Linked DNA regions of Cytobacillus sp. IB215665. The main gene of each other region encodes a partner of the protein of the gene in region 2 in a complex. Links are inferred from orthologs where the notes say so. Each region holds a gene or a part of one and is shown on either strand. Other genes may lie near its edges. The genes, in order: mecA and clpC.

Region 1 (13,215 bases), on a different replicon or contig from region 2:
CCATATTTGATGTTCCAATTGAGGCAATTTCATCATCGACAATTAGAATCTTACTATGCATAAAGCCTTTTTTGTATTCATATATTTTCGCCCCAGCTTCTAACAGCTCAGGAAAATACGAACGGGAAGCATAAAATACAATCTTTTTATCAGGACGTTTAGGCATCAATATTCTTACATCAATTCCGCTTAAAGCAGCAACTTTTAACGCAGTGAAAATATCTTCATCAGGAATAAAGTACGGAGTTGCAATCCAAACAGATTTTTCTGCAGATATGATCATAGAAAAAAAGAGCTGCTTTATAATTTCCCATTCATTATCTGGTCCACCAGCAATTAATTGAACGCCACCCAAGTTCTCTTTATCAATTAACTGTGGAGACAAATAGCTTGGAGTTAGCAACTTTTGACCAGTCATATAGTACCAATCCTGTAAAAAAATCAATTGTAGAGTCCGCACTGATTCACCTTGAACAGCTAAGTGTGTATCTCTCCAAAAACCAAAATAAGAATCTTTTCCTAAATATTCATCACCAATATTTAGACCACCTACGAAACCAATAGTTCCATCAATCACTACTATTTTTCGATGATTACGGAAGTTAATTTTGTGGTTTAGAATTGGTAATTTAACTGGAAAAAAAGGAATCATATCCACCCCAGCTTTTCTCAATTCTTCAATATAGCTTCTTGAAAGTTTCCAGCAGCCAACTGCATCATATAAAAAACGGACTTGAACTCCATTCTGTGCTCGCTCAATCAAAATATCTTTGATTTGCTGCCCAATGTCATCATGCCGTACGATGTAATATTCAAGGTGTATATGATGTGTTGCCCCTCTTAACGCCTCTAAAATATGAGAGAATGTTTCCTCACCATTTGTAAGCACTTTCGTTTCTGTTGAAAAAGATATTGGGCTTTTCCCTAAATTCTGTGCAAGGCGGAAAAGAAGCTGTTGATGCTCTCCCATATGAGTAATTTTTTCATCACTCCAATATGGTCCTCCTTCAATTTTTAAATATGTCTGTTCATCCAATAACGCTTTTTTAGCGAATAACTTACGCTTGCGAAAATTACGACCAAATATTATGTAAAAAATAAAACCTAACAACGGAACACTACCTAAAATGATAAGCCATGTTAATGTTGCTGTTGGATTTCTATTTTCTAAGAAAATAACAAAACCAATGAAAATAACTGATAAACTAATAATTAAACTAGCCGCTCCTAGAATCCACCCTTCCCAATATTGTTTTGTAACATAAAATAGGGTAGCTATAATAAGTGAAAATACTAAAACCTGTAATGTTTTTTTCATTCCCCACACCGCCTCATACTACAGTTCTTCAATCTTAAGTTAGCAAAATTAATTAAAATTTGCCCACACTAACGTGGGCAAAAGTCCAATTGCATTACTGCATTTAATAACACTTACAAGTATTTTAATAAAGCCGATTTCACTATTTCAGAAATCGGCTTCTATTATCTTGATGGGAAATGATTAGCTATAACCGCCAGTGCATCTTCTTTAATGATTTCGTTTCCGTACTCTTCTAATCGATGAATTGTAACTGTTGTTTCTTGCCCATACTCTAACAACAAGCTTATAATAGCGTCCAATTCATCCCCTATCATGTTTTCTTCATTAAATTCAACATATAAATAATAATGTCCTTCGAATGAAAATAATCGATTCTTGAATGGTGATGCATCTATTCGATGTGACAATGCGATAATATGTTCAAAATCATCAAACCTAAGTAAAAATTCGAGTTGTTCATCGTCTACTTGGTTAACATTTTGATTATAATCATCCTTAGCTGGGCTAAATTGTTGATCAAGTAACTCTTCTATTTTCTCATCAACAGGTAATTCCTTTATTCGATCTTCAGATAAAGGAATCTCATACCGATTCCCATCCTTAGAAAGTTGAGCTTTTGTTACGAGTACCTCAAGCCCTTTATCCAATGCTTGGACTTGTATCCATAACGGACCTTCCACCACAAAGTCTTCTTCTTGGTGAATTTCATCCATCATTTCCCAAAAAAGTTCTTCACTTCTTTCACGATTATACCATATTTCATCACGGTCAAATCCTCTTTCTTCAATATCTAAATATGAAATATAAAATTTTACAGTATTCTCATTTATTCGTTCAATTTCCATATAATTAACTCCCTTCCATAGGATGTTTTTGAAGGGACTTATTTACCCCCGTGATACACTTTTTCACGATTATAATCATTCTTGTACTTTTATTTTATGACAAATGCAAAAGGAATGGAAATAAAAAATAGCGATTATTTAAAAACCATCTACTGCCCAATAAGAGCGGACAAAAAGCCTACATAAACTTAATTAGTCCCCATATTATGGACTCGTAGCTAGTTTATCAACATAGCAGTGTATCGTACTTATTCTTTCGATCGAATCTTCTAGAGCGAGATCTTTTATAACACGTAACACTATATAAAATATCGTTTAAGATGCCATATATTTGTTATTTACTCGTCATAATGATGAATGTTGCTTACTATACTTGTACTATTAATAAAAAAGCTGCTTTCGCATTTTTATTTTGCTACATAATAAATAATCACAATATAACCATCTTTTTGAGGCACCAAACACTATGATGTCATTAAATTTGGTTAAACAGCCTTCATTTAGTATAAGAATCAACTAAATTTACGAAAAGAGCCATAAAAAAATAGCGATATTATTTACTTAACAGGAGGACGAGAATGGATTTTGATTACGTAATTACAATCATGATGATTATTGGAATTGACATCGTATTAGGCGGCGATAATGCTGTTGTAATTGCCTTAGCAACAAGAAATCTTCCTGAAGCTAAAAGGAATAAAGCAATCTTTATAGGTACTACCTTTGCTATTATTGTTCGTATTTGTTTAACTATTATTGCAGCTTTATTAATGACTATCCCGTTATTGTACATGATTGGTGGAATATTACTTCTCCGAATTGCTTATCAATTACTCGTGTCAGAGAGTCAAGATCAAACAACACTCAAAGCAAGCACCTCTTTATTTATCGCTATTCGAACAATTGTCTTTGCAGATATTATAATGGGTTTAGATAATGTAATTGCAATAGCTGGGGCCTCACAAGGACATTTTCCACTCGTAATAATCGGCGTGTTAATCTCTGTTCCAATTATAATTTGGGGCAGCAAACTAATATTATACATAATGGATCAATACCCTATTATTATCTATATCGGAGCAAGTATTTTAGCATTTACTGCCGGAAGAATGATTACGCATGAATTATATTTCACACAATTTTTCAATCACTATAATTACGTAAAACTCATTATACCATATATTTGCATTTTACTCGTAATTGCAAGTGGATATATTAGTAATCGGATCAGAGTAGTTCGTTAAACGGCACAAGACTTTTAAATTGACTACATTTGATAAGCTCTGGTTCAGTCTTGTTAAAAAACTTGAATGCATCAACAAATCGGAACTTTGTTTCTGTTAATAGCATCTGACGAAAACCAACAAGCTATTCGTTATAAATCTCAGCTTATGCTATGGCCTGGATTGTTATATGACATTTTAAAAAATACGTACACAATTAGAGTTCGTGAAATTTTCTCTTCTTTAATACGATGAAACACATATACAACCAATATTTGCGTTTTTCTAAATTAGTATTAATAGCAGAAAAGTTTGCAAAATAGCCTAAGCTAAAAAACTTCTACATCGAAATGTAGAAGTTTTTTTATATTCCAGATTATTGGTTAACTAATTTTTGCGCTTCTTTCAATTGAAAAGTTCGGACTTTACGTGGTAAAAACCTTCTAATTTCATCTTCGTTGTAACCTACTTGAAGTCTTTTTTCGTCAATAATAATTGGTCTCCGTAACAATCCAGGGTTTTCACGAATGAGACTATACAATTCATTCAATGGTAAAGTATCAACATTAACATTTAATTTTTGAAAAGTTTTTGATCTTGTAGATATAATTTCATCTGTTCCTTCTTCTGTCATTCTTAAAATCTCTTTAATTTCTTCGATAGTTAGAGATTCTGAAAATATATTTCGTTCTTTAAATGAAATATCGTGTTCCTCTAACCAAGATCTCGCTTTGCGACAGGAAGTACAACTTGGTGATGAATATAAAGTTACCATTGTTTCTTCACTCCCATAATTTATGTGGATAGAAAGCTCACATAAGAAATAATTTCATAAATTAAAAGTTACCAAAAGTTCAGTATATCTGATAAGAGGATGTTTAACCAATTGTACGAGCAAACCTGTTGTAACATTATAGTTATAAACAATGCTTCAGCTTATATTCTCCACTTTTGATACTCTCTAAAATGTTATACGTAAATAAACAAAAAAAGTTTCAAAAAAAAGAAAAAAAAATCTAAATTGAAATGAATCTAAATAAGTAATGTCTATCGATAATTATACAATAAATAAATTTAGAAAGATATACTTTTTTCAATTAATTATGTGTAAAAAAACCCAGCGACAGCTAGGTTTTTTCTTATATATATTTTATTTAGGTTAAATTTTCCTAAAATGCAACTTGTATCTAATCGTATTGAACCTTTATGAGCAGACTGTTTTCTCATTGACTGTATTCGAAATAAGAATTTAAAACGCATACGACTAGTTCGCAGCACCTTTCCTACATTAACGATGTTAACAATCGTAAAAACAAGGTTTACAAAAATAGTCTCCTGCTAATTTAATTTCTTTTCCCTCCAACACTTCTCCAACCGACTTGTGTATTTGCAGATTGATTAAAAGATTCAGCTTTCTTTCTTCCTCCAAAAAATTTTTCACCAATACCATTTAACATGACCCCCATCATAGCGGTAATACCTATGATTAGTACAGCTACTATAGCAAAATCAGTAAAATAATCAATAATCATTCCAATACCTCCATTGATTTAATTCTATCGACCTTCACAAGTAATTTCCTAGTTCAACGGGGTATAATCTACATTTTCTGTATAGGAGTTACCTGCATTCCAAAGTAAAAATTCATTTATACCATTTTCATTCAAAGCTCTAATTTGATCCTCTACTTCAGCTTTGCCATATGGTTTATAGTTACCATTTCCTAACCAAGAAGCAGTAAAATCTTGAAGCCAAGGTCTAGAAATAGGACTATTAGCTAACTCTTTTAACTTCTCAGCTTCAACCTTAATGTATTCTGTAACTAGTTTATACGGCTCTAAATCTGGCTTTTGAATACCAAAATATGTTGTCCAATGACTAGGATAAATCATAGACGAAATAACGTCAACATTTGCTGATATTTTAGAAAAGTTTTGCCCTATCCCAGGAGCTTCAGGCAACGTTGCTGTATAACCAAAAATATCCACCGATACTTTTACTCCATATGGCTTAAGCTTTTCTTTTGCATAGGCAACAAAATCTGTAACTGATTGAACACGCTTTTGAACATTATCTATATCCTTGCTTGCATATTCTCCCATACTGTACGATAAAATGGAATCACGTTTTTCAAATCCTTCTGGAAATCTCACATAATCGAATTGAATTTCTTGAAATCCTAGCTTTGCAGCTTCAATTGCTATACCGACATTATAATCCCAAACTTCTTTTATGAATGGGTTAACGAAAGATTCGCCTCGTCTATTTGTCCAAATATTATTTTCCTCAATAAATGACCATTCAGGATATTTATTTGCAAGGACGCTATCTTTGAATACTACAATCCGAGCAATTGGATATATTTTCTTATCTTCTAGTGTCTTTAACATTTCTGAAGGGTCTTTAATATAGTTTTTTCCAATTTCTTTATATTGTTGGTTTTCTGGTATGTATGTCATATTTCCATAATCATCTTTTATGTCTATTACCATTGCATTTAAATCCGATGACTCCACTAAATTAACTAAAGAACCAAATTTAGCTCCACCCGCTGAATGGCCTGTCACATAAATCCCTCTTACTGCGTCAGGGTATTCAAAGGACAACCCAGAATCAAACATGTAACGAGGTAGCTGTTCAGGTAGGCTCTTTTTATTTACAACTGGCCTTTTTATAACGTGATTACTTACCGAAGTTGTCTCTATTTGCTTAGCATACCCATCTGTACCAAACAACAAAAACAACATACTAGCAGTTATAAGTGTAATAAAATATCTCTTTATATTCATAAATGAGTGTTCCCCCAACTAAGATGAATTAATTTAATTATAAATCAAATAACTAATTTTGGGGGTAATGTTTATCAAATTCTTTTATTTTTTTGGTTATTTTATAATTATAATTCGAGCATTTTTTGACCTATCGTTACAATTAGCCTCAACCAACTTATATGATGAATAGCTCAGCTAACATTTTAATTTTCTTAGTGTGCAAAAATATTGCATTTATTAGAACATAGGACAGCTAGATAGATAATATACAACTGTCAAGTATAAAGGGTAAGAAGTGTTAATTACTTATGCTTGATTCGCAGTAATTGTTGCTTTTAGTACTAACAAATAAATACGTATAAACGAGGCTTTCGTGGTATTTTTCTTCTCTAAAGACTATAATAATCATTTCATCCACATTAGTTACTCAAATGTAAGTGAAAAAAAGCAACAAAGTATTCGAAAATAACCATTACTAAAAAATATGGAAAAAACAACAATCAATGTTCTTTATTAATTGGTGTTGTTCGAATGTAATCTCAATTATCATTCTTGGCATCTTGCCTTCTAAAAAACGATGTCCAATTTTTTCAAATTCCTTCTTACTATGCTAATTTGGTAACAATAGCAACATAGTTTACGAAAAGATCCTAAAAAAAGAAGATCCCTTAAAAAAGAGATCTATCGTTACTATATCCGTTCTTCTTTATAACGTTTGTATTCAGACTCTGAGCAATAGACGAAATGCCCTGGTTTAATTTCTCTCATTTCAGGAGCTTCAGCGTCATAATTATGCTGCAAAGGGTCATAAATTATTCTTTTACGAGAGCGCTCATGTTCTGGGTCAGGCAATGGAATTGCTGATAACAGTGCTTTCGTATAAGGATGAATTGGATCGTTATAGAGCTCATCACTGCTTGCTAGTTCTACAATTTTCCCACGATACATTACACCAATTCGATCACTAATGTACTTGACCATCGAAAGATCATGCGCAATAAATAAATATGTCAAACCTTTTTCTTTTTGTAACTGTTTCATCAAGTTCACGACTTGAGCTTGAATAGATACATCCAACGCTGAAATAGGCTCATCTGCAATGATAAATTCTGGATCTACAGCTAGTGCCCTTGCAATACCTATACGTTGCCTTTGTCCGCCACTGAATTCATGAGGATAACGACTCGCATGCTCTCGGTTAAGCCCAACGATTTCTAATAACTCATGGACTCTATTCATTCGATCTTGTTTAGAAGAAGCGAGACCATGAATATCAATTCCTTCTGCTATAATGTCAGATACTTTCATTCGTGGATTTAGTGACGCATATGGATCCTGAAAGATCATCTGCATTTTTCGATTAAAAGATTTTAATTCCTTTTTCGACTTCTTCCCGTGGACATTCTCCCCACCAAAAATAACTTTGCCATCAGTTGCATCATATAAACGAATGATCGTTCTTCCTGTAGTAGATTTTCCACAACCAGATTCTCCAACTAAGCCAAACGTTTCACCTTTATATATATCAAAGGAAATACCATCAACAGCTTTTACTGTGTTTTCTTTGCTAACATAAAAATGCTGTTTAAGATCTTGAATTTCCAACAATTTTTCTCTTCTATTCGTCATTTTCATTTACCCTCTTTCATGACTGCGTTTGAAAGATTCATATTGCTTCTTCATACGCTGCACTATTTCAGGTGGCTCAACTTTTGGTGCATTATCATGTAATAGCCATGTTTTCGCATAGTGAGTATTTGATACTTTAAACATCGGTGGTTCCATTTCAAAATCAATTTTCATCGCGTATTCACTTCTCAATGCAAATGCATCTCCTACAGGTGGGCTAATTAAATTAGGTGGTGACCCTGGAATCGCATATAGCTCATCCTCGCTGCCTTCAAGACTTGGCATTGACCCTAGTAACCCCCATGTGTATGGATGTTCAGGACTATAGAATATTTCATCTACTGTCCCAGTTTCAACAATCTGCCCAGCATACATAACCGCAACACGATCAGCTACGTTTGCTACGACGCCTAGATCATGGGTAATGAATATAACTGCCATATCCATCTTTTCTTGTAAATCCTTTAATAACTCGAGAATCTGCGCTTGAATGGTCACATCGAGAGCAGTTGTAGGCTCATCACAGATCAATAATTTTGGACGAGATGACAATGCAATCGCAATGACAACACGTTGTCTCATACCACCACTAAATTGGTGAGGGTATTCATCCACACGCTTTTCTGGCATTGGAATACCTACCATGTCCAGTAAATTAATCGCCTCTTTTTTTGCATCAGCGTTTGACATGCTTTGATGCTTGATTAAACCTTCCATGATTTGATGCCCGACTTTCATCGTTGGATTTAATGAAGTCATCGGATCTTGGAAAATCATCCCAATATCTTTACCGCGGATTTTTTCCATCTGTTTCTCTGATTTTTGGACAATGTCTTCACCATTAAACATGATCGAGCCGCGTACATACTCCCCTGGAGGTGTTGGAATAAGCTTCATAATTGACTGTGTTGTCACACTTTTTCCTGAACCTGACTCACCAACGATAGCTAGCGTTTCTCCTTTGTTTACGTGAAAATTTACGCCACGGACTGCCTTTACTTCTCCTGCAAAAGTGTGAAAAGAAATAGCTAAATCGTTTACCTCTAAAATTGGCTTCATTTTTCTCCCCCCTATTTTCGTAGTCGTGGATCAAGTGCGTCTCGTAAGCCATCTCCAACAACGTTAAAAGCAAAAATGGTTAAACATATAAATATAGCCGGGAAGAATAATTGCCACGGATAATATTTCATTGCTGGTACACCTTCACTTGCCATCGTTCCCCAGCTAGCGAGTGGTGCTGGTACACCAAGACCTAAGTAACTTAAGAAGGCTTCAGTAAAGATCGCTGCAGGAACCGTTAATGTCATTGTAATTAAAATGGGGCCCATTGAGTTAGGAACTAAATGTCGAGCCATAATTCTTTTCGTATTTGCACCTAAAGTTTGAGCTGCTAACACATATTCCTGAGATTTTAGTTGAAGGACTTGCCCACGAACGATTCGAGCCATATTAATCCAACCGGTTATAGACATTGCAATAATCATTGTTGTTAAGCCTTGTTCTAACACAACCATTAATAAAATTACGACTAATAAGTATGGAACAGCTGTTAAAATATCGGCGATACGCATTAATATTTCATCCGTTCGCTTGCCAAGATAACCTGCTAAACCACCCCAAATGATACCGATAATTAAATCAATTGTTGCAGCAGCTAAACCGATAAACAACGAAATTCGTGCACCATGCCAAATTCTAGTAAACACGTCACGACCTAAGCTATCAGTGCCAAACCAATGTTCACTTGAAGGTGCTTTATTCGCTTGGGTTAAATCATTTGTCGCATAATCATATGGGGTCAAGCTTGGACCAATCCATGCCATAATTCCGAGTATGAACAATAAAAATATACCGAATACAGCTAATTTATTACTTTTAAAGCGAAGCCAAACATCTTTCCAAAATGTGATGCTTTTCCCTAATTTTTCTGCTTCATGTGCTTCAGCATTTGTTCGTTCGAATAATTCTTTAGGTAAGTTTTGTTGTATCGTTTGTGATTCTTCTAACTGTTTATCCATATTAATCCCCCTTCCCTTGAGCAAGTTTAATACGAGGATCAATTAATCCATATAATATATCCACTAAAAGGATTGAAACGAGTAACAATATACTATAAAACACAGTTACACCCATAATCGTTGTATAATCACGATCTGTAATCGATCGAACAAAGTGGCTACCTAGACCAGGAATACCAAATATACTCTCGATAACGAAGCTACCTGTTAAAATCCCAGCTGTTAGTGGACCCATATAAGAGACTACAGGCATCAAGGCATTACGAATGGCATGCTTGACAACGATAACGGTATTCTTTATACCTTTTGCCTTCGCCGTTCTTATATAATCTGAAGCTAACACTTCAAGCATGCTTGATCTAGTAAGTCGTGCGATAAATGCCAGCGGTGTCGACGCTAAAGCAATCGCAGGCAAAACATGGTAAGAAAATGATTCAAATCTAGCGACTGGGAATACCCCTAACTTTATCGCAAACACATATTGTAAGACCGATGCCATGATAAAGCTTGGTACGGATATCCCTAATACCGCTAAAATCATTACAGAATAGTCTTGCCATTTATTATGCCTGAGAGCTGAAATAACACCGAATAGTACACCAAAAGCCAGTGCTAGAAAGATAGCCTCCAGTCCTAGTATTAACGACACAGGGAATCCTGAATTAATAAAGTCATTTACAGATTGACCTTTATATTTAAATGATGGGCCGAAGTCCCAACTAGCGACTGAAACTAAATAATCAAAATATTGAACATACAATGGTTGATCAAGCCCATAATATTCATTTAATTTCTGTTGAATCTCCGGTGGTGGTGGCTTTTCCGAAGTAAATGGGCCTCCAGGTGCTGCCTGCATGAGAAAGAAAGTAACAGTAACAATTAACACAAGTGCTATTAACATAAAGCCTAAACGCTTTACTATATATTTAAACAAGGGTTTACACCTCCACAATATTCTGACAAAACCCTAATCGTAAAGAATGGTATACGGAGAAATTCTCCATATACCATTACTTATTAATACTATAAAACAGCTAATAATGTACATTTAATGATTTTGAAAAATATTATTCTTCTATGAAATAAGCCCATTTATATTGTGCATCACCTAAACCTGATACTACAACATCTTTTAAATTATCTTTTTTCACGTACTTATTTGTGTAGTAATAAATTGGCATTGCAGGCATTTCATCCATGAAGATTTCTTCAGCTTGTTTTAACAGATCTTTACGTTTTTCTGGATCAGTTTCCGTATTAGATTCATTTAACAAGCTTTTATACTCTTCATTTTCCCAACGAGTGTCGTTGTTGCCACCAATTTCTTTGTAAATTTCTAAGAAGTTCATTGCATCGTTGAAATCACCTAACCATCCAAGACGAGCAATTTGGAAATCACCAGCATCCATTGCGTCAAGATGAACTGCAAACTCTTGGTTTAACAACTCAACTTCTATGCCTAGATTTTTCTTCCACATATCTTGAATAGCTTGAGCAATCTTGGCATGTGCTTCAAGAGTGTTGTAAGAAAGTGTAATTGAAGGTAAATCATCTACACTTGCAAAACCTTCTTCAGCTAACCCTTCCTCTAAAAGCTGTTTTGCTGTCTCAATATCAGCATCTTCAAAGTAACCTTGATCTTCAGCTTCAGGGAAGATTGTCGGTGGTATAATTCCCAATGCTGGAATTTCTCCACCTTGAGAAATATTATCTACAATCGCTTGACGGTCAATAGCATACGCGAAAGCTTTACGGATTTTTGCATTATTAAATGGTGCTTCTGATGTATTAAACTTGTACCAATAAACACCAGCAATTGGATTGATTGATAATGCACCTTGATCCTTAAGGGTTGGAAGTGCTTCTGTAGGTAAATTACCTGTTGGGTTACCAGCCCAATCCAATTCGTCATTATCAAACATCGTTAATTCAGTATTTGCATCATTAATCATTACTATTTCAATTGTTTCAAGCTTAACATTATCCGCATCCCAATAATGTTCGTTCTTTTCTAAAATGATCTTATCGTTATGTTCCCAAGCAGTCATTTTGAAAGGACCGTTTGATGTATAATCATCTCCAGCATCTAAAGCCCAATCTGCGTTAGCTTCTGCGATTTTGCTATTTACTGGATAATAAGTATAAAATGCCGTTAGTTCTAAGAAATACGGTGTTGGATTTTCCAATTGTACTTCAAGTGTCTTATCATCAATTGCTTTGACACCAACATCATCAATTGAAACTTCACCTTTTGACGCTGCTTCAGCATTTTTCACATAATATAATTGATATGCATAGTTTGCTTCTCCTGAATTAAGGACCCATTTCCATGCATATTCAAAATCATTAGCAGTTACAGGATCTCCATTTGACCATTTAACGCCATCACGTAGAGTAAATGTATAAGTAAGTCCATCTTCCGAAACTTCTATGTTTTCAGCCATCGCTTCTTCAGGGCTACCTTCTTTACCAATACGAGTTAATCCTTCAAACGTCTGTAATAGTACTGCTGAAGAAGTCGTATCTTCTGCTAAACTTGGATTTAAAGTACTAGGCTCAGAATTATTATTAATTCTTAGAGTTTGGTTTTCTGCTAAAGTTTCTTCACCAGTAGTACCAGTATCTTCTTCTTTTGCAGGTTCCTCTGCTGTTCCACAAGCAGCTGCGAACACACTCAAAGCAAGAATTAATGTTAGAAGTAATGACATTTTTGTCTTCTTCATGTTGTGTTTCTCTCCTTTTCATTAAATTTTCATGTTGAGTAGTTATAAAACCACAAAATTTATTATACAAGTTTTCGACTTAATGTGCATAAATTTTGAATACGATAGTAATTGATATCCCTGATACGGTTACCATTCGACACGAATAAATAGTACTATATACCTATAAAATCGTTGTATTTATTATGTTTATTTTTGTTTCTTTTACAAGAATAAACCAATGAAATATTTACCTATCGAACTTCCCCTTTCTATATATGTATTTTTATTACATTAAGTGAATAAAAAAGTTCGCAATTCTTTTATTGGAATAATTTTTACTTACTCACATTTTACAGTCTTTAGTATGCTAATTTTCTTTGTTTTTATAATATAAAGTTTGCATTTACTATTTTTTTTTTATATAATTTTGCAATACTTATAATTATATTAAAATGCTGTGTTTTTTTGCTTTTAACTAAAGATGATAAAGTTTTGACATATAAATAATTTCACATTTCTCATTACATAATTCATTTTGTCATCTTTACATATCAGAATGTTCATTAGTTTAGGAACTTAAATATAAGGAGTAAAATGAAATGAAAACTATTTTTTCGGGCATACAGCCGAGCGGATCCATCACATTAGGAAATTACATTGGAGCAATGAAACAATTTGTAGAATTGCAGCATGAGTATCAATG
Region 2 (10,115 bases):
GTCGCGCTTACTAAGCTTTTTCCGGCTCTCATTTACAATTAAAGTCATATGGCCAAATGTAGGATACTCCCATCCAAAAGCTTCATAAATCATCATTTGCTTTGGTGTATTAGAAATATGATCATCACCACGTAAAACATGTGAAATTTTCATAAGATAATCATCAACTGCTACTGCAAAGTTATACGTTGGGGTACCATCCTTCTTAACAATGACATAATCACCAATATCTTGTGATTCAAAAGTCACTTCACCCTTTACCATGTCTTGAAAACGGTATGTCTTTTCTGATGGTACTCTAAAACGAATGCTAGGTTTTCGACCTTCGGCTTCTAAAGATTTGCGTTGCTCATCCGTTAAATGACGGCATTTCCCTGAATATTGAGGCATGCCTCCATTTAAAGATTGCTCTTCGCGCTCTTTTTCTAGTTCTTCCTCAGTACAATAACATTTATATGCTAAATCTTTCTCTAATAGTTCTTTATAATACTGCTGATAAATATCATTTCTTTCCGATTGACGATAAGGCCCATAATTCCCACCTACATCAACACTTTCATCCCAATTAATACCTAGCCAAGATAAATATTTTAATTGGCTTTCTTCTCCACCTACAATGTTACGCTTTTTATCCGTATCTTCAATTCGAATAATAAATTTGCCATCATTATTTCGAGCAAATAAATAATTAAACAATGCCGTACGCGCATTCCCTATGTGTAAATGTCCTGTTGGACTCGGCGCATAACGAACCCTTATATCTTTTACCATAATTGTTACCCCCATAATTGTACATAGCAAAGTATTATCGTTATTTTATCACCAAACATGATTGTATACAAAGCATGTCTATGTTGCTACATTTTTTTTAGTAAAATAACTACTTGGGCAGCTATTCCTTCTTCTCTTCCTGTAAACCCAAGCTTTTCAGTAGTTGTAGCTTTTACATTTACTTGGTCAATAGTAGCCTCTAGAAGTTCAGCAATTCTCCCTCTCATTTGGTCAATATATGGGGCCATTTTTGGTTGTTGAGCAATAATCGTACAATCCACATTACCCAATTCATAGCCTTCATTCTTTACTAGCTTCCACACGTGTTGAAGTAGTAGTGATGAATCAGCATTTTTATATTGCGGGTCTGTATCAGGAAAATGTTTGCCAATATCCCCTGCAGCAATGGCTCCTAAACTGGCATCTGCAATTGTATGTAATAATACATCCGCATCTGAATGTCCTAACAAACCTTTTACGTGGGGAATTTCAATTCCCCCTAATATTAGAGGTCTATCATCAACAAATTGATGAACATCAAAACCTTGCCCAATACGAATCATAACTCTTCACTCCCGTTACTTTATCTCTCTATGTTAACTCGCTTATAATTTAAACTACTCACCCAAAATTGCATGTGCAAATTTGATATCTTCTGGTGTAGTAATTTTGATATTTTGATAATCACCTTCGACGATAATTACTTGTTTATTTAGTCGTTCTACTAAACTGGCATCGTCGGTACCAATATATTTATCTTTAATAGCTTGCTCATGCGCTTCTTCCAATAATGATATACGAAAAGCTTGTGGCGTTTGCACTGCCCACAAGCTAGATCGTTCAAATGTTTCCTCCACTTTCAAATCCAGAACACGCTTCACAGTATCTTTAACAGGTACTGCAAGAACAGCCGCCCCGTCATTGTATGCCGTATTAACTAAAGAATGAATATGCTCGATTTTAATAAAAGGTCTAGCACCATCGTGAATGAGCACAATATCAACATTATGTACTGCTTTTAAGCCCAGATGTACACTATGTTGCCGCTCAGCTCCACCATACACGATTTTTTCTATTTTCGAAAAGTTGTTCTCTTCAACAATTTCCCTCATATATTTCTCATCTAGTGAATTAATAACTAGGACAATCCCTACACAATGGGGATCATTTTCAAAAACTTTTAAAGTACGTGCTATGATTGGCGTTGACTGTAATGACATAAACAGTTTATTCATACCTACATTCATTCTTTTCCCCTGTCCTGCTGCAGGAATGACTACCTTATATAACATCATGCTGCTCTCCTAACATTTGTATAGGCATGATAAGGGTTAAGGGACTTGTTCACTTCACCACTAACCTTATCATTTATAAACTTAGTATTATATCTTATAATGCTCTTTCTAACAACTTCGGCTTAGCAAAAATCATTCTCCCAGCAGAAGTCTGTAGTACACTCGTAACTAACACATCAAGATTTTTACCTATATAATCTCTTCCATCTTCAACAACAATCATCGTTCCGTCATCAAGATACGCAATGCCTTGATTTTGTTCTTTCCCATCTTTAATTACTTGGACATTCATCTCTTCTCCTGGAAGAACTACTGGCTTCACGGCATTTGCCAAATCATTAATATTTAACACAGCTACATTTTGTAATTCACAAACTTTGTTTAAGTTAAAATCATTTGTAACTACCACTCCGGAAGTAATTTTAGCTAGCTTTACGAGCTTGCTATCAACCTCCTGTATATCTTCAAAATCACCTTCATATATCTCAACGTTATTTGATAATTCCTTTTGTATGCGATTTAAAATATCAAGCCCTCTTCTACCCCTATTACGCTTTAACACATCCGCTGAATCCGCGATATGCTGAAGTTCTTCTAGGACAAATTGGGGTATGACGATCGTTCCTTCTAAAAAGCCTGTTTGACATATATCCGCTACACGACCATCGATAATAACACTTGTATCCAATATTTTTAATTTTTTATCATACAGCTCAAAATCTTCTTCATTGCCTTTTTTTGTTCCTTTACGGTTAGATATTGAAAATAAGTTAATAAGGTCGTCTCGCTTTTTAAAACCTATTTGAAAGCCCAAATAACCTAATAACAGAGTCAAAAATATAGGTATAATGGTATTGAATAATAAAAATTGGAATTTTTGTATTGGGATATTAATAAAAAAAGCAACAATAAGGCCAAAGATTAACCCTAGACTCCCAAAGACTACATCAGTTGCTGGAGCCTTGACAACAGTCTCCTCTAACCAACGTATCAAATTTACTATATAATCTACTAACCAAAATGTAACAAGAAAGAAAATAAGTGCACCTAATATGGCTAGCATGTAATGTTCTCTTAACAATGCAATGTTATCAATATTCATTAAAGGTAATACATATGGAATATAAAATATACCTAATATCCCACCGATAATGAGAAAAAATAATTGTACAATTCTTTTTAACATTCTTTCACCTCCTTCTATACATTATAAACAGTTTGCAATAATTGAAACGTACTATTACTATTATTTTTTCTATTTGTAACCGCGATGAAATATATTTGTAAAATAAAGACATCTTTCACTTAGCATATCATCCTTTATGCGATGATTGCAAATGACTACTATATTTGACGATCGATTAATAATTGCTGCTGTATTCTTTTAAGTCCTTCTTTAATTTTTCGTGCTCGAACTTCTCCAATCCCCTCTACTTCATCTAATTGTTCTACACTTGCTTTCACAATTTGATTCATATTTTTGAAGGTTTCTATTAAATTTTCTATAACAACTGATGGCAAACGTGGTATTTTATATAAGGCTCGATAACCTCGAGGTATCACACCTTTATCTATATTTGTATTTTGAGGATACCCAAGTAATTTTAAAAGTAGATAATCATCAAGAAGCTCCGAGCTCGAAAGCTTTTGTATTTTAAGTAACATTGCATCAATATCTTCCTTAGCTTCACATGCATAATCCTTAATAAGTAAAATTGCCTCCTCTTCAATATGGGCAACTAACTCGTTCATTTGTAGTCGTATTAACCTTCCTTCAGAACCTAACTCAGTGACATAGCTGATGATCTCATTTTTAATTCTTAACACCATTTCAATACGATGTAGAACTTGTAAAACTTCTGAAAAAGTTACTTGTTCTTCAAATTCCAATGCACCTAAATTGGTCATACTTTGATTCAAAACAGCGTGATATTTCTCAAGTGTTTGCATAGCTTGATTTGCTTTCGTCAAAATGACACCAATATCTTTTAATACATAGCGAAAGTCAGCTTTATATAACGTAATAACATTACGGCGTTGTGAGATAGCAATGACTAAGCTGCCAGTTTGTTTCGCAAATCTCTCTGCAGTACGGTGCCTCATTCCCGTTTCAGATACAACAATACAAGAATCCGGAACTAATTGTGCATTGGATATTAAGATTTTCGTCCCTAATTCATTTAAGATAATTGCACCATCCATTTTAGCTAATTCATATAAATATGATGGTGAGAACTGACAATTTATTTGAAACCCACCATCAACCAATTTTTTCATTTTATCGTTGTAGCCAACAACGATTAATCCACCGGTTTTTGCACGTAATACGTTATCTAACCCTTCCCGTATAGGGGTTCCAGGGGCAATTAGCTTTAATATGTCTGCTAATATTTGTTCGCTATGCACTCTCTCCATTAACTATCTACCCTCCCAATGCATGTTGTAAGGTCTCATTAACAGATGATACTCCAATTACCACAATTCCAGCTGGAACAGTCCATCCTCCTAAGTTTTTCTCAGGCAAAATAACCCTCTTAAAGCCAAGTTTCACAGCTTCCTGAACTCTCTGTTCAATTCTAGAAACGCGTCGTACTTCCCCAGTTAAGCCAACTTCTCCGATAACTACATCTGTAGGATTTGATAGTTGGTCTCGAAAGCTTGAAGCGATACTGACGGCTACAGCTAAATCAATTGCAGGTTCATCTAACTTGACTCCTCCAGCAACCTTTAAGTATGCATCTTGATTTTGCAGTAATAGCCCAACTCTTTTTTCTAGTACAGCCATAAGTAGTGATACTCTATTATGATCGATTCCAGTTGCCATTCTTCGTGGATTACCAAAACTTGTTGGTGAAATGAGTGCTTGTATTTCAACGAGAACGGGCCTTGTTCCTTCCATAGAGGCTACAACTGTAGATCCAGCTGCTCCTTTTGAACGCTCCTCAAGAAAAATTTCCGAAGGGTTTTGAACTTCAGTTAGACCTATTTCCTTCATTTCAAAAATTCCTATTTCATTTGTTGATCCAAAGCGGTTTTTTACTGCTCTTAATATCCTATACGTATGATGACGTTCACCTTCAAAATAAAGAACTGTATCCACCATATGTTCAAGTAACCGTGGTCCAGCAATTGAGCCTTCTTTCGTAACATGACCAACAATAAAAGTGGCGATGCCTTTCGTTTTTGCAATTTTCATTAGCTCAGCGGTACATTCTCTTACTTGTGAGACACTGCCAGGAGCTGATGTAACCTCAGGGTGAAAAATAGTTTGTATTGAATCAATAACAACAAATGATGGCTCCATCTCTTCAATTGCTTTTGATATATACTGTAAATCAGTTTCAGCTAACACGAATACATTCTCTCCGTGAACCTCTAGTCGATCTGCACGAAGCTTCGTTTGTTTTATCGATTCTTCTCCAGATATATATAATACTTTATGTTCAGAATGTGCTAATTTTGATGATACTTGCAATAACAATGTTGATTTTCCAATACCAGGATCTCCACCTATTAATACAAGCGATCCTTTAACAATACCTCCACCTAATACCCGATTAAATTCCACAAAATCTGTATACATTCTTGGTTCGTTCGTTGTTTCTATTTTGGTTATAGCTGTAGGTTTTGTACTAGTAGAAGTAGGTGCTACATAAAACGATCCCTTCCGAGCAGATTTAGTCTGTTCAATTTCTTCTACCATTGTATTCCATGCATTACACCCAGGACACTTTCCCATCCATTTTGCTGATTCATATCCACAAGTTTGACAACTAAACTTTGTTTTTCTTTTCGCCATTATGTTAAGCTCCTCTATTTAAAATACCTATGTGTATTATATTTTATGACAATATAAGTAGATCTAAAGAAGAAAAGGTATACGACTTTACATGCTGACGTATACCTCTTTTCTTACTTATCGTATTTTATAAGTGGTTTAATTCACCGATTTCTTCTACTAAGCGAATAGTAAACTCTTTCTCAACAACATCTAGCATTACTTTCTGACCTTTTGCAATCGTTCCTTTGAGCAATTCTTCAGAAAGCAAATCTTCAACATGCTTTTGAATCGCTCTGCGCAAAGGACGTGCTCCATACTCTAGGTCATTTCCCTCTTCTGCTAGCTTTTCCTTTGCTGCGTCTGTAATTTCCAGGGCAATTTCTTGCTCCACTAATCTTTTTGTTAATTGTTCTGTCATTAATGTCACGATTTCTTTAAGATGCTTTTTCTCTAATGAATGGAAAACAATAATTTCATCGATACGATTTAAAAACTCAGGACGAAATGCTTTTTTCAGCTCATCCATCACTTTCCCCTTCATATCTTTATAATTTTGGTTTTCATCCTGTACATTAAATCCAACAAATTTATTTCGTCTTAGCGCATCTGCACCAACATTTGATGTCATAATTAACACTGTGTTCCGAAAATCTACTGTACGGCCTTTTGAATCAGTTAATCTGCCGTCTTCTAGCACTTGAAGCAAAATATTAAAAACTTCAGGATGTGCTTTTTCAACTTCATCTAGAAGAATAACTGAGTATGGTTTACGACGAACTTTTTCTGTTAATTGTCCACCCTCATCATGACCGACATAACCTGGCGGTGACCCTACGAGCCTTGACGTCGAATGCTTCTCCATATACTCAGACATATCAATTCGGATCATTGCATCTTCTTCACCAAACATTGATTCTGCTAATGCTCTTGCTAGTTCAGTTTTACCAACACCGGTAGGGCCTAAAAAAACAAATGAGCCAATAGGTCTTTTCGGATCTTTCAATCCAGCACGCGCTCGACGTACAGCTTTGGCAACTGCTTTCACAGCTTCTTCTTGACCAATTACTCTCGAGTGCAGGATTTCTTCTAATTTTAACAATTTATCTGTTTCAGTTTGAGCAAGTTTTGATACTGGAATTCCTGTCCAGCTAGCAACAACTTTAGCAATGTCCTCTACTGTTACTTCACAGTTTTCTTGACCTTGTTTCTGCTTCCAGCTTTTCTTTGTTTCCTCTAATTGCTCTCTTAAGCGTTGCTCAGTATCCCGTAGAGAGGCTGCTTTCTCAAACTCTTGACTTTGTACTGCTGCATCCTTCTCTTTTCTTATTTCATCTAATTTTTGTTCAAGCTCTTTTAAATTTGGTGGTGTCGTATAAGACCGCAACCGAACTTTTGATCCTGCTTCATCTATTAAATCAATCGCTTTGTCAGGTAAAAAGCGATCCGAAATGTAGCGATCTGATAATTTTACCGCCTCAATGATTGAGTCATCACTGATTGACACACGATGGTGTGCTTCATACCGATCACGTAAACCTTTCAAGATTTGAATTGATTCCTCATTCGTTGGTTCATCTACTTGTATCGGCTGAAAACGTCTTTCTAACGCAGCATCTTTTTCTATATATTTTCTATATTCATCTAAAGTTGTAGCTCCAATACATTGTAGCTCCCCTCTAGCTAATGATGGTTTTAGAATATTTGAAGCATCAATTGCTCCTTCAGCTCCACCTGCTCCAATTAATGTATGAAGTTCATCAATAAATAATATGATATTTCCTGCTTGGCGAATTTCATCCATTACCTTTTTTAGTCTATCTTCAAATTCACCGCGATATTTAGTTCCTGCCACCACTGTGCCCATGTCTAAAGTCATTACACGTTTATCGCGTAGGATTTCTGGTATTTCATTATTTACAATTTGTTGAGCTAACCCTTCAGCAATTGCTGTCTTACCAACTCCAGGTTCTCCTATAAGGACTGGGTTGTTCTTTGTGCGTCTACTTAAAACTTCAATTACACGCTGAATTTCTTTACTTCTACCAATGACAGGATCTAAGCTTCCTTCTCGTGCAATGGCTGTTAAATCTCGTGCGAGACTATCTAATGTAGGTGTATTAGCATTGGTAGCCGCCCCTCCTTGATGGCCTGATGAAGTTTCATTACTCCCTAACAACTGAAGCACTTGTTGACGTGCTTTATTTAAGCTTACTCCTAAGTTATTTAAAACTCGAGCAGCAACACCTTCACCCTCTCTGATGAGCCCGAGTAAAATATGTTCCGTTCCTACATATGAATGTCCTAGCTTTCTCGCCTCATCCATTGATAATTCAATAACTTTTTTGGCACGAGGTGTGTAATGAATCGTTTGAGTTGTTTCTTGACCTCTACCGATTAACTTTTCAACTTCTTCTTGAATCTTATTAGATTCCAATCCAAGAGCAACTAACGCCTTAGCTGCAATTCCTTCACCCTCGCGAATAAGACCTAATAAAATATGCTCCGTTCCTATGTTATTATGACCTAAACGAACTGCCTCTTCCTGTGCTAATGCCAAAACTTTTTGTGCACGCTCAGTAAATCTTCCAAACATCATAACTCTCGACCTCCAAACTCTTTTTGATTGCTTTTTTCCAAGCTTATTCTTTCCCTAATCAATGTTGCTCTACGAATATCACGCTCATGTGACCTTAATGGACCACCTGCATATTGCTGAAGAAAGCCAGGCTGTGTTACAATCATTAATTCATTTAAAATATTGCTGGATATATCTTTTATATATCCGATATCAATGCCTAAGCGAATGTCAGACAAACATTTAGCAGCTTCATTTGTCTCAATGACGCGACTGTGTGCTAATGTACCATATGAGCGGTATACCCTGTCTTCTAGTTGAATACCAGATGTTTTTACTAATGCTTCTCGTGCAGAGCGTTCTTGAGCAATGAGTTGTTGCACCACACTTTCTAGGTCATTCACAATATCAGTTTCAGATTTACCAAGAGTTACTTGGTTTGATATTTGAAATATATTACCTAATGCTTCGCTACCTTCACCATATATTCCTCTAACAACTAGACCAAGTTGATTTATTGCTGGAATAATTCTGCTCATTTGTTGGGTTAATATAAGTGCAGGTAAATGCATCATGACCGATGCCCTTAATCCAGTACCAACATTCGTTGGACAGCTAGTCAAATACCCTTTCTGTTCATCAAACGCATAGTCTACATGTGTTTCAATCCAATCATCTAACTCATTAGCTTTTTTCAAAGCTGCACTAAGTTGAAACCCAGGAAATAAACATTGAATTCGTATATGATCCTCTTCATTTATCATAATACTAACTTCTTCATTTTCTGATAAAATACTAGCTCCAAAAGGCGCATCCTCGGCTAATTGAGGGCTAACTAGATGCTTTTCAACAAGTACTCTTTTTTCAATAGGCTGCATTTCATTCATAGCTAATAATTCTAGCTTCCCAAAAGATTCTGGCGCTTTTTCTTCGCATACCTTTTTAAATAATTGAATGATCTTCTGCGCTTCTTCATTTGTTATGACAGTAGGAAACCATATATTTTCTATATTTCGCGCAAGTCTAATTCTACTAGAAAGTACGATATCTGATTCAGGACCATCCTCACTCATCCAAGAGCTTATTGCTTTTTGTAGAAACCGCTGAAGTGACATAGTTATCCCTCCCCCATGTCTATCTGACTTAGACTTCGTTCTAAAGCCCTAACCTTATCACGAACTTCTGCTGCTTTTTCAAACTCCTCACTGACTATATACTCCTGAAGTGTTTGTTTATATTGTTCAATTTGTTTACGTAAATGTATATTTCCACCTATCCTTGTCGGGATTTTTCCAGAATGAATAGTGTTTCCACTGTGAAATCTTTTGAGTATAGGAGTTAAATGATTTTTAAACGTCTTATAACATTCAGAGCATCCAAATTTACCAATGTTTAAAAATTGTGTATAAGTCATTTTACATTTTTCACATTGAATAACCTCATTTTGATGAAATGAATTACGTTGTTTTTCTTGTAGGGAAGGTTCCATATTGAGTAGTCCTGCTATTAAGTTATTAATCGAATAACCTTGATTATTTGCAAGCATAAACATTTCTCCTTTTTCCTGTGCACAATGCTCACAAACGTGGGTTTCAGCTTTTTCTCCATTTATAATTTTTGTAAAGTGCAACGTTGCTGGTCTCTTGTTACATTCTTGACATATCAATGACTTCACCTCTCCTTTCTAGATTAT

What was found.
Region 1: the proteins of clpC (region 2) and mecA are in contact, whole or in part, in a solved structure (PDB 3PXG), measured with the Bacillus subtilis proteins. The link is inferred for Cytobacillus sp. IB215665 from one-to-one orthologs.

The regions. Positions count from the first base shown.
Region 1 is NZ_JAXBME010000003.1:46,569-59,783, forward strand. The notes cover bases 325-3,128. They hold mecA (adaptor protein MecA), read right to left. Parts: upstream 2,167-3,128; coding sequence 1,483-2,166; downstream 325-1,482. Other genes in these bases: cls (cardiolipin synthase), read right to left, coding at 325-1,318; SLH52_RS04545 (TerC family protein), read left to right, coding at 2,745-3,128. In the rest of the region: more of cls, read right to left, coding at 1-324; more of SLH52_RS04545, read left to right, coding at 3,129-3,410; transcriptional regulator SpxA, read right to left, coding at 3,766-4,164; SLH52_RS04555 (hypothetical protein), read right to left, coding at 4,733-4,918; SLH52_RS04560 (putative glycoside hydrolase), read right to left, coding at 4,970-6,178; SLH52_RS04565 (ABC transporter ATP-binding protein), read right to left, coding at 6,851-7,789; SLH52_RS04570 (ABC transporter ATP-binding protein), read right to left, coding at 7,796-8,848; SLH52_RS04575 (ABC transporter permease), read right to left, coding at 8,860-9,807; SLH52_RS04580 (ABC transporter permease), read right to left, coding at 9,809-10,741; SLH52_RS04585 (peptide ABC transporter substrate-binding protein), read right to left, coding at 10,875-12,530; trpS (tryptophan--tRNA ligase), read left to right, coding at 13,112-13,215. UniProt on the Bacillus subtilis protein: Enables the recognition and targeting of unfolded and aggregated proteins to the ClpC protease or to other proteins involved in proteolysis. Acts negatively in the development of competence by binding ComK and recruiting it to the ClpCP protease.
Region 2 is NZ_JAXBME010000023.1:49,975-60,089, forward strand. What follows is about bases 5,719-8,843. They hold clpC (ATP-dependent protease ATP-binding subunit ClpC), read right to left. Parts: upstream 8,444-8,843; coding sequence 5,993-8,443; downstream 5,719-5,992. Other genes in these bases: radA (DNA repair protein RadA), read right to left, coding at 5,719-5,865; SLH52_RS20745 (protein arginine kinase), read right to left, coding at 8,440-8,843. In the rest of the region: gltX (glutamate--tRNA ligase), read right to left, coding at 1-771; ispF (2-C-methyl-D-erythritol 2,4-cyclodiphosphate synthase), read right to left, coding at 858-1,334; ispD (2-C-methyl-D-erythritol 4-phosphate cytidylyltransferase), read right to left, coding at 1,389-2,063; SLH52_RS20725 (PIN/TRAM domain-containing protein), read right to left, coding at 2,161-3,252; DNA integrity scanning diadenylate cyclase DisA, read right to left, coding at 3,411-4,481; more of radA, read right to left, coding at 4,489-5,718; more of SLH52_RS20745, read right to left, coding at 8,844-9,537; SLH52_RS20750 (UvrB/UvrC motif-containing protein), read right to left, coding at 9,540-10,088. UniProt on the Bacillus subtilis protein: Competence gene repressor; required for cell growth at high temperature. Negative regulator of comK expression. May interact with MecA to negatively regulate comK.